2 regions of the Thioalkalivibrio sp. ALM2T genome follow, and region 2 is predicted to be linked to the other one. Evidence: riboswitches for the same ligand, from Rfam matches in the RefSeq annotation. Region 2 holds a riboswitch; the other holds the start of a gene.
What was found. Region 2 has a riboswitch for cobalamin ahead of F816_RS0104790 (TonB-dependent receptor domain-containing protein). Riboswitches for the same ligand answer to the same signal wherever they lie in the genome.

Region 1 (7,342 bases), on a different contig from region 2:
TGTCTCGGCCTGCCAGGCCCGGTCCGACAGCGCCTGGGTGGCGATCCAGCGAGACGGTCCGGCAAGACCCCACGGGCCCATCCGGGCGGCCAGTCGCGTGAGCAGCGTGTCCTCCGCAATGACAAATCCCACGCGCGCCCCGGCCAGGCCAAAGAACTTCCCCAGCGAGCGCAGCACCACCAGCCCCTTCCGCGGCTTTTCCTGCGCCAGGCTCGCCTCCGGTGTCACGTCCATGAAGGCCTCGTCCACGATCAGCCAGCCGCCGCGCGCGGCCAGGGCCGCATGCCACGCCAGCAGGTCCGCGCGGTCGAACCGCTGTCCGGTCGGGTTGTTGGGGTTGACCAGCACCAGCACGTCCAGGCCGGGCAATGCGGCCTCGATCGAATCCCCGTCCAGCGGGACGACGTTGTGCCCGGCCCCGTGCCAGGCGCGAGCGTGTTCGTTGTAGCTGGGCTCGAGGATGCCCACGCGCGAAGTGCCTTCCCGTAGCGCGGGCAGCAGCTGGATCGCGGCCTGGGAACCGGGCACCGGCAAAAGCGCCCCGGCCCCATAATAGGCGGCGGCCGCGGCCTCCAGGCCGTCGTCCGGTTCCGGCAGGCGCGCCCAGGCCCCTGGCGGAAGCTCGCCTGCGGGGTAGCCATGCGGGTTGATGCCCGTGGAAAGATCCAGCCAGTCGGCCTTGGGGATCCCGTAGCGCGCGGCCGCCTGGCGGATACCGCCCCCGTGCACCTGAATCAGCGCCTTCGGCTCCGGCGTCTGCATCGATTGGGCCTCAGAACAGGACAACGACAATCACCCCGGCCACAATAAAGGCCATCCAGATGGCCAGCGCACGATCCAACAGCGTAATTGCCTGGCGAATGCCTGCCGCGTCGGGCATGCGGCCCATCCCCAGGCGGGGTCGCCACTCGCGCTGCCCGCCATAGGGCGCCGCTCCGCCCAGGACCACGCCCAGCGCACCCGCCCCCGCGGCCATCACCGGCCCCGCGTTCGGGCTCTTCCAGCCGGCGGCCTGCTCGCGCCAGCACTGCAGCGCGTCCCGGCCACGCCCCGCCAGGGCATAGGCCAGTGCCGTCAGCCGGGCCGGGATCAGGTTCATGGCATCGTCCAGGCGCGCGGCGGCCCAGCCAAACGAGCGAAACCGGTCATTGCGATAGCCCCACATCGCGTCCAGCGTGTTCACCAGGCGATAGGCGACCACGCCCGGCGCGCCGGCCACCAGGAACCAGAAGATCGTGGCGAACAGCGCGTCGTTGCCGTTCTCCAGCACCGACTCGATGGTGGCGCCACTCACCCCGCGCTCATCCAGGGCCGCCGTGTCGCGACTGACCAACATGCCGACACCAGTGCGCGCCCCAGACAGGTCATCCCTTTCCAGGGCCTCGGCCACCACCTCCGCATGCTCGTCCAGACTGCGCCAGCCAATCGCCAGCGTGAGGATCACCAGCGTCAGAAGCCAGCCCCAGGCCAGCGAGGCGCCCAGTGCGGCCAGCGCCACCCAAGGCAGGACCAGCGCCGCGAGGAGAAGCGCTCCGCGTGCACGGCTCGGCGCATGCCAACGCGATTCGGCCCAGGCCGCGAGCTGGCCGAATCCGGCGAGCGGGTGGAACCACCGAGGGTCACCAAACAGTCGGTCCAGGACCAGGGCGCCCATCAGGATCAGAAAGGTACTCATGCCGGGCCGCGCCCGGATGCCCCATCCGGACCCGTGACGGATTCCCGCGCATCCGGGGACTCGACCAGCTCGCACGCCGCACCCCAGCGGTCCTGGAATACCAGGTCTTCCAGCGGGCGGCGGCTGTCCCAGCCGGCGGTCTCCAGCAGCGGCCGGTCATAGAAGCGCTCCACATGCCCCAGGCACAGCACCGCGATCGGGTACCCGCCTTCGGGCATGTCCAGCCGATCGGCCAGCCAGTCCGGATCGAACAGGGAGACCCAGCCCATGCCCAGGCCCTCGGCGCGGGCGGCCAGCCACAGGTTCTGGATCGCGCAGGCGGCGGAACACAGGTCCATCTCGGGGAGCGTCCGCCGGCCGAGCACGTAGCGCTCGCGGCCATCGGTCAGGGCCACGACCAGCAGCTCGCCCGCCTCGCGGATGCCCTCCAGCTTCAAGCGATGCACCTCCGCTGCGCGCTCGCCACAGGCTTGTGCGGTGCGGGCCTGTTCCTCCGCCGCGTGGGCATGCAGCGCCTCGCGCTCGGCCGGGTCGGTAATGCGCAGGAAGCGCCAGGGCTGCATATACCCGACGCTCGGCGCACGATGCGCCGCCTCAAGCACGCGCCGCAGCACCGCCGGATCAACCGGGTCCGGTCGAAAGTGGCGCATATCGCGGCGTTCCGCGATCACCCGGTAGACGGCCGCCAGCTCATCTTGGGCAAAGCCCGAAGCAGCCGCATCCGCATCGGGCCGGGAAGGATTCTCGTTGGCGGGCAAATCGGACTGCATCGGCTTACCGTCAGGGCGACGCGACGCGGATGCAGAAGAATCGGGGCATGGTCATGACAGATCCATGCCTACCGACCCTCGCCCACCGCGCGGTCGCAGAAAGTTCGTCCAGGCCGGTCTCCGGGCTCGCGAATCCCCGGCAATCCGGGGCGGCAAGTCGCCTTCCCGGGCCACGTGCGGCCCAGTGGCTTTCGACTTGCCGAGGTCCGCGGTGCCTGATGGAGCACCCCGCGAACCCACTCGCCTACCGTTGCGGGGGCAGCGTCGGCATGGAGCTGAGGAGGATCCCGCGCCTGCACCGACTTCCCGTTTAACCCGTGCGACCAATCACCCGGGCACCTGGCAGCGAAGCGTGAATCATACGCGGCAAGCCCACTGCCGACCAATTGACGCTCCGAGGCGCCCCAGGCTTGCTGCTATGATGCCCCGCTAGTCCAACGCCTGGTGACGGCTCACCAGCCGGCTCGAAGGCGCTTGAATAACCAATCCAATGCGACTGTAAACTCATGCAATTCTGGACTTCTCGAACTCCACTGCTCGCTTGCCTCATGGGCCTGCTCTCGACCCCGCTGCCCGCAATCGGGGACTCGATTACGGTCACCGACGACGATGACCGCGAGGTCCATCTGGAGCAGCCTGCCGAGCGCATCGTCAGCCTGGCCCCGCACATCACCGAGGTGCTGTTTGCCGTGGGTGCGGGGGACCGCATCGTGGGCGCAACGCAGTACAGCGATTATCCGCCCGAGGCGGAGGCCATCCCGCGGATTGGCGGCTACAGCCGGATTGACCTGGAACGGGTACTGGAAAGGGACCCCGATCTGGTGATCGCGTGGAAGAGCGGCAACTCCGCCTCCCAGGTCGAACGCCTGCGCGAACTGGGACTGCCGGTGTATGTATCGGAACCGCGCAGCTTCGAGGGTGTGGCCTCGAGCATGCGGCGCATGGCCACGCTGGCCGGCACGCATGACCAGGGCGAGGCCGCGGCACAGGACTTCCTGGACCGAATGGACGCGCTACGCGCCACGTACGGCGACCGGGATCCGATTCGCGTGTTCTATCAGGTGTGGGAGCAACCGTTGATGACGGTCAATGACGACCACCTGATCGCCGAGGCCATCGCCGTGTGTGGCGGCGTGAACGTGTTTGGCGATCTCGACCGCCTGGTGCCGCGCATTGGGCGCGAAGCCGTACTGGATGCCGACCCCGAGGTCATCATCGGCGGCGGCATGGGCGAGGACCGCCCCGACTGGGTGATCGCCTGGGGCCAATGGGAGGACATGACCGCGGTCCAGCGCGACAATCTCTTCTTCATTCCCCCTTCGCTCCTGCAACGCCATACCGGACGCATCGCGGAAGGCACCGCCCTGATGTGCGAAGAACTCGAACGCGCCCGCACACGCCGTCCCGCCCCATCACCATGACGGTCCGCCTCGCGGTCTCTCGCAACGGATACTGCGGGACACCAATGAAGGAGCGTTGTACGTGTGCTGAAGGCCGCGCTCCCGCCGTTCCGGCAATCCACCGCTTCGCCCGCCTGGAGCGGAGGGCTCCCGCTTGACCCGTTCGTTCCTCCTGGCCCTCGGCGTGCTGTTGCCCGCGTCTGTGCTCTCCGTCCTGGTGGCACTGGCTTACGGCAGCGTGCAGATTCCGTTCCCTGACCTGCTGAGTGTCTTCTTCGGCGAGGCCTCGCGACTGCACAGCACCCTGGTACTGGAGCTGCGCCTGCCGCGCGCGCTGGCCGCGTTCGCCGCCGGCGGGCTGCTGGGCCTGGCCGGAGCGCTCATGCAGGTGCTGCTGCGCAATCCACTGGCCGATCCCTACGTGCTGGGGCTCTCTGGCGGCGCCTCGGTGGGCGCCTTGCTGGCGATGCTGGCGGGGCTGTCTATGTTCTCGGTCTCGGCCGCGGCCTTCGTGGGTGCCCTGCTGTCCACCATTCTGGTGTTCGGCCTGGCCCACGGCACGGGCAGCTGGACCCCGACCCGCCTGCTGCTGACCGGTGTCGTGGTGGCCGCCGGCTGGGGCGCGATGATCAGTTTCATCCTCGCGGTCAGCCCCACCGCGGAGCTCCCGGGCATGCTGTACTGGCTGATGGGCGACGTCTCCCATGCCCGCAACCCCTACCCCGCCTGGGGCGTACTCGTGGTCGTCGCCCTGCTCGCCCTGCCCTTTGGGCGCACCCTGAACGTCCTGGCGCGCGGGCCAATGCAGGCCGCGGCCCTCGGAGTGGCCGTACGCCCGGTGGAATGGACGATCTATGTCGTGGCTGCCCTGATCACCGCGACTGCGGTCACCCAGGTCGGCGCGGTCGGCTTTGTCGGGCTGATCGTGCCGCACATGCTGCGTCTGATCTTTGGCAACGACCAGCGCGTGATCCTGCCGGCCTCGGCCCTGGGCGGGGGCATCCTGCTCACCCTGGCCGACACCCTGGCCCGCACGATCATCGCCCCGGAGCAATTGCCGGTGGGCGTCATCACCGCGATGCTGGGTGTCCCGGTGTTCCTGTTCCTGCTCTACCGGAGCCGCTGATGCCGCGTACACCTCCCCCAGCCCCCGCGGCGACCCAGCCACACGACACACCGGGCCTGGGCGCGCGCAGCGTCCACCAGGAACCGGGGCCCAAGACCCTGCTCGCGACGCATGACCTCGTCATCGACGTGCCCGAGCGGCCGCCCGGTTCGCCGCTGGACCTGACGGTGGATCCGGGCCAGTGCTGGGGCATCCTGGGCCCGAATGGGGCCGGCAAGAGCACCCTCCTGCAGACCCTCGCCGGCCTGCGGGCCGCGCGTGCCGGAACCATCAAGATCAAGGGACAATCCATTGCGGCCCTCGCCCGCGCGGAACTGGCCCGTCGCCTGGGCCTGGTCTTCCAGACCCACCATGACGGCTTTCCCGCCACGGTGCTGGAGACGGCCCTGATCGGACGCCACCCGTATCTGCGGCCCTGGGATATCGAGTCTTCCGAGGACTACGCCCGCGCCCGTGCGGCACTCGCGGCGATGGATCTCGCTGACCTCGAGGACCGCATGGTGGACACCTTGTCCGGCGGGGAACGCCAGCGCCTGGCGATCGCGACGGTCCTGACCCAAGATCCCAGCCTGCTCCTGCTGGACGAGCCCACCAGCCAGCTGGACCTGCATCATCAGGTGGCCGTGCTCAACCGCGTGCAGGCCATCGTCGGTCAGGAAAACCGAGGCGCAGTGCTGGTCCTGCACGACGTCAACCTCGCGGCGCGCTACTGCGATCACTTGCTTCTGCTATTCCCTGACGGACAGGCGTGCTGGGGCCCCACGGCCACCATGCTGGTGCCCAGTGCACTGGAGCGCCTGTACAACCAACGCCTGAGCGTGGGCGAGGTGGACGGCCTGCCCGTCTTCCTGCCCCGCAACGAGTAATCCCTATGGAATTCTTCCGCACCCTGCATTCCGACCTGAATGCCGAAAGCCTGCAGCGAAGCCTCACCGTGCCCGTATTACCCGACGCCAGCGGCGCGATCGATACGCTGATCGCCGACGAGGGCCCCGATGCCGGTGTCGTGTACTGCCTGTGGGGGGAGTTTCGCGTCCATCGGGAACTCATCAACGGTGGCGTTCGCTTTTCCCTGCCGGAATGCCCCAATGGCCTCGCCTGGACGCTGACCACGGGTCATCCGCCCGACCCGCAAGCCGTTGTCCTGCACCTGACCATCAGTCGCCAGGAGCACGACCCGGACTTCGTCGAGAGCCTCGAGATGTTTGCCGATTCCTGGCAGGTCCCGGCCACCTGACAGAACGCCCCATGACGGGAAACGATGCAATTTTCTTTTCGTTTCATGGTCGGTATGGTGCAGATCTGTTGCGAAGGAGAACGCCATGAACCCGACACCGCCGGACAGCGTGAAGACCTCTCATCCCACCCAGGACGGGGCCGGGGTGAAGATTCGGCGCATCCATGATTTTAGTGGCGGGCTGGATCCCTTCCTGATGCTGGACGAACTGAAGGCCAGCGCGCGCGAGGACTACATCGGTGGCTTCCCCTCGCACCCGCACCGCGGTTTCGAGACGCTTACCTACCTGGTCCACGGCGGGCTTACCCACGAGGACTCCATGGGCAACCAGGGGCGAGTGGAGGCCGGCGAGGCCCAGTGGATGAGTGCCGGGCGTGGCGTAATCCACTCCGAGATGCCGCTTTTGGACGCGGACGGCCTGCACGGCTTCCAGCTTTGGGTAAACCTGCCCGCCCGGCGCAAGATGGACCCACCGCGTTACCGCGACGTGCGCGCCGACGCGATGCGCCACCTGCCGGAAGACGACGATTCGCTGCGCTTCAAGGCCATTGCCGGCTCCTGGCAGACCAGCGCCGGGGACACCGAAGGCGCGCTGCCGCAGATCGGCGAAGGCGCCGCCATGGCCGACCTCACGCTACCGGCCGGCTATCGCCTGTCGCTTGCGGTGCAACTGGAAGATCGCGTGCTGGCCTACGTGTTCGACGGCGAGCTGACCGGCCTCGGCACGGGCCAACTGGGCGTCTGGCACGGCCACACCCAGATCCACCTGATCGCGCAGCAGGATGCCCGGGTACTGCTGTTCAAGGGGCGGCCGCTGGGCGAACCGATCGCGCACTACGGCCCGTTCGTGATGAACACCTCCGGCGAGATCGAACAGGCCATCAGCGACTACCAGTCCGGCCAGCTCGCCGCCGAACCGGCCAGCATGGACTGAGCTCGCGCCAGCGCACCATCCCACAAGTTCCGCGCGCGAATCCCCCTCTCCGTCATCCCGGAAACCGCCCAGCGGTGATCCGGGGTCTCACCGCGTGGACCAACCCCCAACCTGCCGCCTGGCACCCCCGCCAGAGATCCCGGGTCTTCGCTCCGCTGCGGCCGGGATGACGCCGAGGAAGATCACCCGACCGGTGATAC
Region 2 (7,342 bases):
ATCGAGCGGTTACTGGAGCAATACATACGCTACGGGACCTTCGTGCTGCGGCATCCGGATGGCCGTGAGCAGCGTTTCGGGAACGGCGCTCCGGAAGTCACCATGCAGGTGCATGACAAGGCGGCGTTACGCAAGATTGGGCGCGACCCGGGCTTCCAGCTGGGCGAGACCTACATGGATGGCCTGTGGTCGCCCGGCCCCGAGGGCCTGCAGGTGTTCCTCGACGTGGCCATGCGCAACTTCGCGCCGATGTTCAAGCAGCGGGTTAACCCCGCAGTGCGCATGTTGCGGGCCCTGATCGAGCAGGGCAACAAGGTGGCACGCTGCTACCAGAACATCGCCCATCACTACGACGTCGATGAGTGGCTTTATCGTCAGTTCCTGGACGAGGGCATGTTCTACAGCTGCGCCTATTTCGAGCGCCCGGATATGACGCTGGAAGAGGCGCAGCAGGCCAAGTGCGCGATGCTGCGCAAGAAGCTGATGCTGGAGCCGGGGATGCGCGTGCTCGACATCGGTTGCGGCTGGGGCGGTCTGGCCTTCCATCTCGCCGAGCATGCCGACGTGCAGGTAGACGGTGTGACGCTGTCGAAGGAGCAGCTGCGGGTTGCCCGTGACGAGACCAAGCGTCGGGGGCTCGAGGATCGGGTGCGATTCCTCTATCAGGACTACCGCGAACACGACGACCAGTACGACCGCATCGTCAGCGTCGGCATGTTCGAGCATGTGGGCACGCCCAACTACGAGACGTTCTTCCGGCGCGTGCATGATCTGCTGAAGCCGGAAGGCATCGCGGTGCTGCACACCATCGGGCGCCAGGAGCCGCCTGGCACCTCCAACCCGTGGTTGAGCAAGTACATCTTCCCGGGCGGGTATACGCCGGCCCTGTCCGAGGTGATGGGCGCGCTGGAGCCCACGCCGCTGTACACCACCGATATCGAGTTCTGGCGCCTGCATTACGCCGAGACTCTGGCCGAGTGGTATCGCCGCTTCCAGAAGGTGCGGGCCGAGGCCGTCGAACGCTTCGATGAGCGTTTCTGCCGCATGTGGGAGTTCTACCTGGCCAGCTGTGAGGGCACCTTCCGCTGGTGGGATCAGGTGGTCTTCCACGTGCAGATGGCCAAGCAGCAGGATGCGGTGCCGCTGACCCGCGATTACCTCTATCGGGACGATGCCCCCGAAGTGATCTCCACACCGCCCGGGGAGGCCCGGGGCGGGCGTAGCGACGCGGCCTGACCGCACCCGCGCTGCGTGCGCCAACCGCGCGAACTGAACCCGCTTTCCCTACACTAAGGGTCACTCCGTACCCACGTCGGGTGCGTTGACACGTTCTGGAGCAGGGCGGGTGTTCGGTCGGATTCGCAAACGCAGGGAGCAGCAGGGCCAGGACGCGCCGGAGGCGACCGGACCGTCACAGGAGCACGTCCTGATCGAGGCGGCCGGGCGCAGCCGCATTACCGAGGTGGCTGCCACCGCACGGCGCGTACCCTGGTCGCTGAACTTCCTGCAGTTGCTGTGGGCCGCCGGGCCGGTCACGTTCCTGGCGATGCAGGGCGGCTACTTCCTCGGTTTTGGCCACGCCGCCCCGGCACAGAACTTCATCTTCTTTGCCGTTTACACCCTGCTGTTCGGGGTCATCGGCCTGGTCGCGCGCTTCGTCGCGGATGCCACACGGGGCAAGCGCCAGGAGCGCTCGCGCGATCAGCTGCGCAACACCATCGACTTGCTGCCGGATCTGCTGTTCGTCACCCGCGACCTGGCGATGGGAGAGATGACCCCGGACATGCGTCGGCGCAAGGCAGCCCAAGTCCTTCTGCACGAAGTGGATATCGCCCCCGAGGCCGTGGCGGTCGCGGTGCGCGAGATGACCGGCGATGCCAGCCTGGCTGCCGCCGCGGAGCAGATCGAAATCTATCGCCGCCTGGGTCTGCGCGCGCGCGTGGGCGATCTGGTGGATGCGACCGAGGATTCGAGACTCGCGGCACTGGAGAAGCTGCACCACGAGGCCCCGGAGGTCGCCGACCTGCTGCGTGATCGCCTGCGGGGCATGGCGCCGACCCAGGAGGACGGCGTGCGGCGCGTGGACCAGTTCCTCGACCGGCTGTTCTCCGCGGCGGATGCGGACGACCTGGCGCGCTGCACGCTTGAGGACGTGCAGGCGATCTTCGTGCTGGCGTTCGAACTGGTGAACGGGCGCCAGATCAAGCGACTGAGCTTCGAGTGGTCCGGTGGATGGCAGCTGGGCGCGGCGCTGGACCGCCTGGAATCGCAGGGCAATCGCTTTCGGGTGGCGCAGGCGGGGGTGGTCAGCCGCCTGCGCTCTCTGGGCATGCTGCTGGCACAGAGCGAGGCCTCCGGCCTGGAACCTCAGGCCCTGCGCGAGCCGGTGGTGAGTCTTGGACGTCAGGTGCTCGAGGCACTGCAGCGGCTGGAAGACCTCGAACCCGGGGAGCATTCGTCCGAGGGCCAGTTGCTGGGGCTCGCCCTGCGGCGCGTGGAGGATCTGCGCGAGGCGCGCGACCAGCTGATGCAGGCCCAGAGCCGCTATACGAACGCAGTGGAGCGCTGGGAAGCCCTGCGGCGAGCACAGGTCGAGAAGAAGGGCGAGAAGGGCTGGTTCAAGCGCAGCGTGCGGGGTATTCGGGTCAGCGAAGAGCTGATCGAACTGAGCGACGATCAGAAGCTCAAGCTGGCGAATGCCTTCTGCAACTATCTCAGCGAATTGAAGATCGAGCGACAGGGAGAGCTTTTCTACCTGGGCGGGTCTGTGCTGGACGCGGAAACCGCCAAGCGTATCGGCATCCAGCTGGCGCTGATCCTGGAACCGCTGGTGGACCTGACCAACCCGAGTATCCAGCGCGCCATCTATGCCAACCCCGCCGCCTACCTCGGGGGCTTGTACGTGGGCATGAGCGCGGATGCCAAGGCCGGTCTGGGCTCCGCCATGGTGCGCAAGGTGCGCCAGGACCTGGGACGCATGGCCGAATGGCTGGCGATGCGGCTGACCCGTATCTATCACCTGCCGCTGAGCGATTCCATGCGCGACTTCCTGGTTGCTCGCTACGGCGCCAACCGCGAGCGGATGGATATGCTGGCCACCCACCCCGGCGACGACTCACATCCGGTCGCACTGCGGGCCGAGCGCTCCCCGGAGTTCGACGCCATGCTGCAGGACAAGACCTGGGGGCGGCTCCTCAAGCGAGGCGCACGCTACCTGCATGCCGAGGAGCGTCGGCGGCGTTGATCGGAAAGGCGGGGCCACCCAGCGCCCTCTCGACTGGTAATTTTGCGCCCAACTGTGTAAGGTTCGCGCCGTTCCTTGGTGCCCGGTCGGCGTTTGCTGGTCGGGTTAAACGGGAAGATCGGTGAGCCCATGTTGATGGGCGAGTCCGACGCTGCCCCCGCAACGGTGATCGAGCGAGAGACCAAGGTCTCTGATGGTCGCGGCATATGTCACTGAGCAAACGCTCGGGAAGGCGCCGCACCGGAACGCTCGTCAGCCCGGAGACCGGCCAGGGAATGATCGCGCGGCATGCGGAGGGCATGCGAGGCGGATGATCGAGCCCAGCCGTTCGCCGGCCCTGGCCGATCCCCCTCGTGTCTGTTTCCTCCTGTCTGCGCGATCCCGACGAATCAACGGCGTGCGGGCGGCTCGCCGGGAGACACGGACGACATGAAACGCACAGCACTTTCCTCGGCCATTCTGCTGGCCATGACCCCCGCCCTGGCACACGCCCAGGACGCCCCCGAAACCGAAGCCCAGACCCTCGACACCGTCCAGGTGACGGCGAGTCGCATCGCTCAGACCGTCGACGAGACGCTGGCATCGGTCACCATAATCGACCGTGAAGAGATCGAGCGGCTGCAACCCAAACAGTTCACCGATCTGCTCGAAGGTCGCGCCGGGATCGAGACCTCCCAGAACAGCGCCTTCGGCAAGACCACTTCGGTCTTCACCCGTGGGGCGAGCTCTGGACACACCCTGCTGCTGGTCGATGGAGTTCGAATGGGGCCTGCGACGGGAGGTGGGGCAAGTTGGCAGTTCCTGCCGCCCGAAGAGATTGAGCGCGTGGAGATCGTTCGCGGGCCCCGCACCAGTATCTACGGCTCCGACGCCATCGGTGGCGTGGTGCAAGTGTTTACCCGCGAGGGGCGCAAGGGTCCGCCGAAGGTCAACGCGTTTGTCGGCGGCGGCAGCTTCAACACCTGGGAGACGGGTGTCGGCGTGGCCGGAGGCAACGATAATACGAGTTATAGCTTCTCAGTCAGCCACTTCAACACAGACGGAATCAATGTCCAGGATGGCGTGGGCGACGAAGACCGCGATGGCTATGAAAATACCTCGCTGGCTACCAAGGTCTCGCACCGCCTGGGTAATGGGGTGGAGGTTTTCGGTAGCGTGCTGTACTCAGAAGGTAGGACCGAATTCGATGGTTCCGAGGATGAAACCGATTTTCGGCATGCCGGGCTTCGTGCTGGCTTGCGCGTGCCCGTGACCCCGCTTTGGGATACCGAGGTCAGTGTCAGTCACAGTCGCGACGAGAACGATAACTTTAGCGAGGGTGTCTTTTCGTCGCGCTTCGATACGAAACGCGATGCCGTGGAGTGGCGCAACGATATCGAGATAACGGACCATGTTTACTTGATTGCCGGGATCGATGCGTACGAAGACCGGGTGGATAGCACCACCGACTATGTTGAAAATTCGCGGTACAACGTTGGCGCATACTCAGTGACGCAGGTTGGAGTGGGCCGTCATGACCTCGAGGGAAGCTTGCGTTATGACGACAATGAGCAGTTCGGCGACAAGGTAACAGGGCAGTTGGCTTGGGGTATGCAGGCAACAGATACCATACGTCTTCGAGCCACTTACGGTACCGCTTTTAATGCGCCTACATTTAATCAACTTTATTGGCCAGGGGCGGGCGATCCGGAACTTCAAGCAGAAGAGTCTGAAACGGTTGAAATAGGCCTACGAGCCAGTTTTTCGCAAGGGTATCTGGACGCAGCAATCTTCCAGTCCCGAGTGGAAAAAATGATTCCAGTTTGGCCGCCTGAGAATGTTGACCAAGCGAGGATTTCCGGACTTGAGCTGGAGGGTGGTTATGAACGTGAAGGTTGGATTTCGCGCGCTTCGTTGACCCTTTTGGATGCAGAGGATCGCGCCACAGGCAATGAACTTCCTCGTCGGTCCCCGGTAACTGCCCGTTTCGATCTGGATAGGCAGATCCAAAGCTTTTCGTTTGGGGGCTCCATCATTGCAAAAAGCCGTTCATACAACGACAGCGCCAATGATGAGCGGCTCTCTGGTTACGGTTTGGTGAATTTGCGCGCTGGGTACCAGATTAATTCGGAGTGGCGAGTCGAGGCCTCGATTGACAACGTGTTCGACCGGGATTACGTGGTCGCGAGAAATTCGTTTGATGGAGTTGACTACAACCAGCCGGGGCGGGCCGCGTTTGTGAAGCTCCGCTACCAGCAGAGGTAAGACCATGGGAAATCGACTGTCGAAGATTGCGACGCGTACCGGCGACGAGGGCCGCACTGGCCTGGGTGATGGCTCGCGGGTGGACAAGGACAGCCACCGGGTCGAGGCCTTCGGTGATGTGGACGAGTTGAACAGTGTCGTGGGCCGGGTTCTGGTCCACGATCTGCCCGAGGAAGTGCGTCGTTCGCTGGCCCTGGTGCAGCACGAGCTGTTCGATCTCGGGGCGGAGCTGGCGGTGCCGGGCCATGAGGCACTTCCGGAGGCCTCGGTCGAGCGGCTGGATGTCGAGCTCGAGAGCTTCAACGCCGATCTTCCGGCGTTGAAGGAGTTCATCCTGCCCGGTGGTGGTCCGGCCACGGCCGACTGCCATATCGCGCGGACGGTGTGCCGCCGTGCCGAGCGACGGCTGGTGGCGCTCAACCACCACGAGGCGCTGCGGCCAAATTCCCTGGCCTACATCAACCGCCTGTCGGATCTGCTGTTCGTGCTCTGCCGCGTGCTCGCGCGTCACGAGAACGGCGCGGAAGTCCTCTGGCAGCCGGCCAATCAGCGCGGCTGAATCCGGCCCGTACCCCCAAATTCAGTCTGTTCTTAACCGGCATGTCGGGAAGCGCTGAAGGTTCAGCGTTTCCCGACCGCTTGCCTGTTGTGCAGCGGTCTGTAGTTTCTCCGGAGTCATCCGTATGTCCATCTGGAAACGCACCCTATTATTGCTTGCCGCCTGCCTGTGGGCGGGGTCGGCGTGGGCCGGTCCACAGATCACCGGCATCGTGTCGGATCGCTCGGCGGCCGAGGTTGCCGCCGGCGCCCATCGCTTTCTCGAGGCCCATCCCAACGCGGAAGTCGTTCTGCGCACACCGGAGCAGCTGGCCGACAAGGACGACGCCGCCGTTGCGGCCCTGTGGGCCGAGGCCGATGCAGTACTGGTGGCCGCCGTGTTCGGCGACCAGGCCGGGCGCCTGGAGCGCCTGTTGCGCGAGCAGCCGCCAGCCGACGGCGCGGCGGTGCTGGCGATCAATAGCGAACGCCGCCTGACCGCACTGTCGCGCCTGGATGGCGAGTTCGTGCTGGCGGGCCTGGAAGACGATGCGCGCACCGAGCTGGCGGAGAACCCCGAACCCGGAGTGGACCCGCGGGAACATCTGACGACTCAGAAGGAGCGCTTTGCGGAGCAGGTGGACTGGCTGACAGGCCGTGCCTTCTATCAGGGCCGTACCCCGGAGAGCATGGAAGGGCTGATGCGCTGGCTGGCGGCGGCCGGTGGCCATGTGATCGAGGTCCCCGAACCGGACCCGCGCGAGACGATCCGCTATTACCGGGATGGGGTCTCGAGAGCCGATCCCGGGGATCTTGGACTCGACGCTGGGCCGGCTGTCGCGCTGCTGGACCTGGATACCGGCGACCGGCCCGGTGATCGGGCGCTGCTGGATGCGAGCTGCGAGGCGCTGGAACAACGCGGCCTGCAGTGCTTTGCCGTGCTGGCGCGCTGGGGTGGCGCCAGCCGCGAGGCGGTGGAGCAGCTGGCCGAACGCGCGGCCCCGGCCGAGCTGGCCGGGATCGTGAGCCTGCAGGACTTTGTCGTCGGCGGGGGCGGCAACCGCGAGGCCGTGGCCGCGGCCTTTGGCGAGCTGGACGTGCCGGTGGTCAAGGGGATCCGTCTGGCGGACGTCAGCACGCTGCAGTGGCAGCTGTCGCATGAAGGGATCCCCTGGGACAAGGTGCATTACCACGTGGCCATGCCCGAGTTGCAGGGGATGAGCCAGCCGATGGTACTGGCCACCGCCGGCGAGCCGGCGATCGACGCGCGCACCGGGGTGCGCCTGCGGCTGTCGGAGCCAGAGGACGAACGGGTCA

Region 1: another riboswitch for cobalamin. It lies ahead of bluB (5,6-dimethylbenzimidazole synthase); the one in region 2 lies ahead of F816_RS0104790 (TonB-dependent receptor domain-containing protein).

What each region holds. Positions count from the first base shown of each region.
Region 1 covers NZ_KB906556.1:294,328-301,669, forward strand. Annotated here, with positions in the region: gene cobD (threonine-phosphate decarboxylase CobD) at 1-762, opposite strand, end outside; gene cbiB (adenosylcobinamide-phosphate synthase CbiB) at 773-1,675, opposite strand; gene bluB (5,6-dimethylbenzimidazole synthase) at 1,672-2,445, opposite strand; cobalamin riboswitch at 2,539-2,803, opposite strand; gene F816_RS0101345 (cobalamin-binding protein) at 2,994-3,866, shown strand; gene F816_RS0101350 (iron ABC transporter permease) at 4,000-4,971, shown strand; gene F816_RS0101355 (ABC transporter ATP-binding protein) at 4,971-5,837, shown strand; gene F816_RS0101360 (hypothetical protein) at 5,843-6,208, shown strand; gene F816_RS0101365 (pirin family protein) at 6,294-7,142, shown strand.
Region 2 covers NZ_KB906558.1:23,897-31,238, reverse strand. Annotated here, with positions in the region: gene F816_RS0104800 (cyclopropane-fatty-acyl-phospholipid synthase family protein) at 1-1,236, shown strand, start outside; gene F816_RS0104795 (hypothetical protein) at 1,346-3,244, shown strand; cobalamin riboswitch at 3,304-3,532, shown strand; gene F816_RS0104790 (TonB-dependent receptor domain-containing protein) at 3,674-5,488, shown strand; gene F816_RS0104785 (cob(I)yrinic acid a,c-diamide adenosyltransferase) at 5,493-6,047, shown strand; gene F816_RS0104780 (cobaltochelatase subunit CobN) at 6,172-7,342, shown strand, end outside.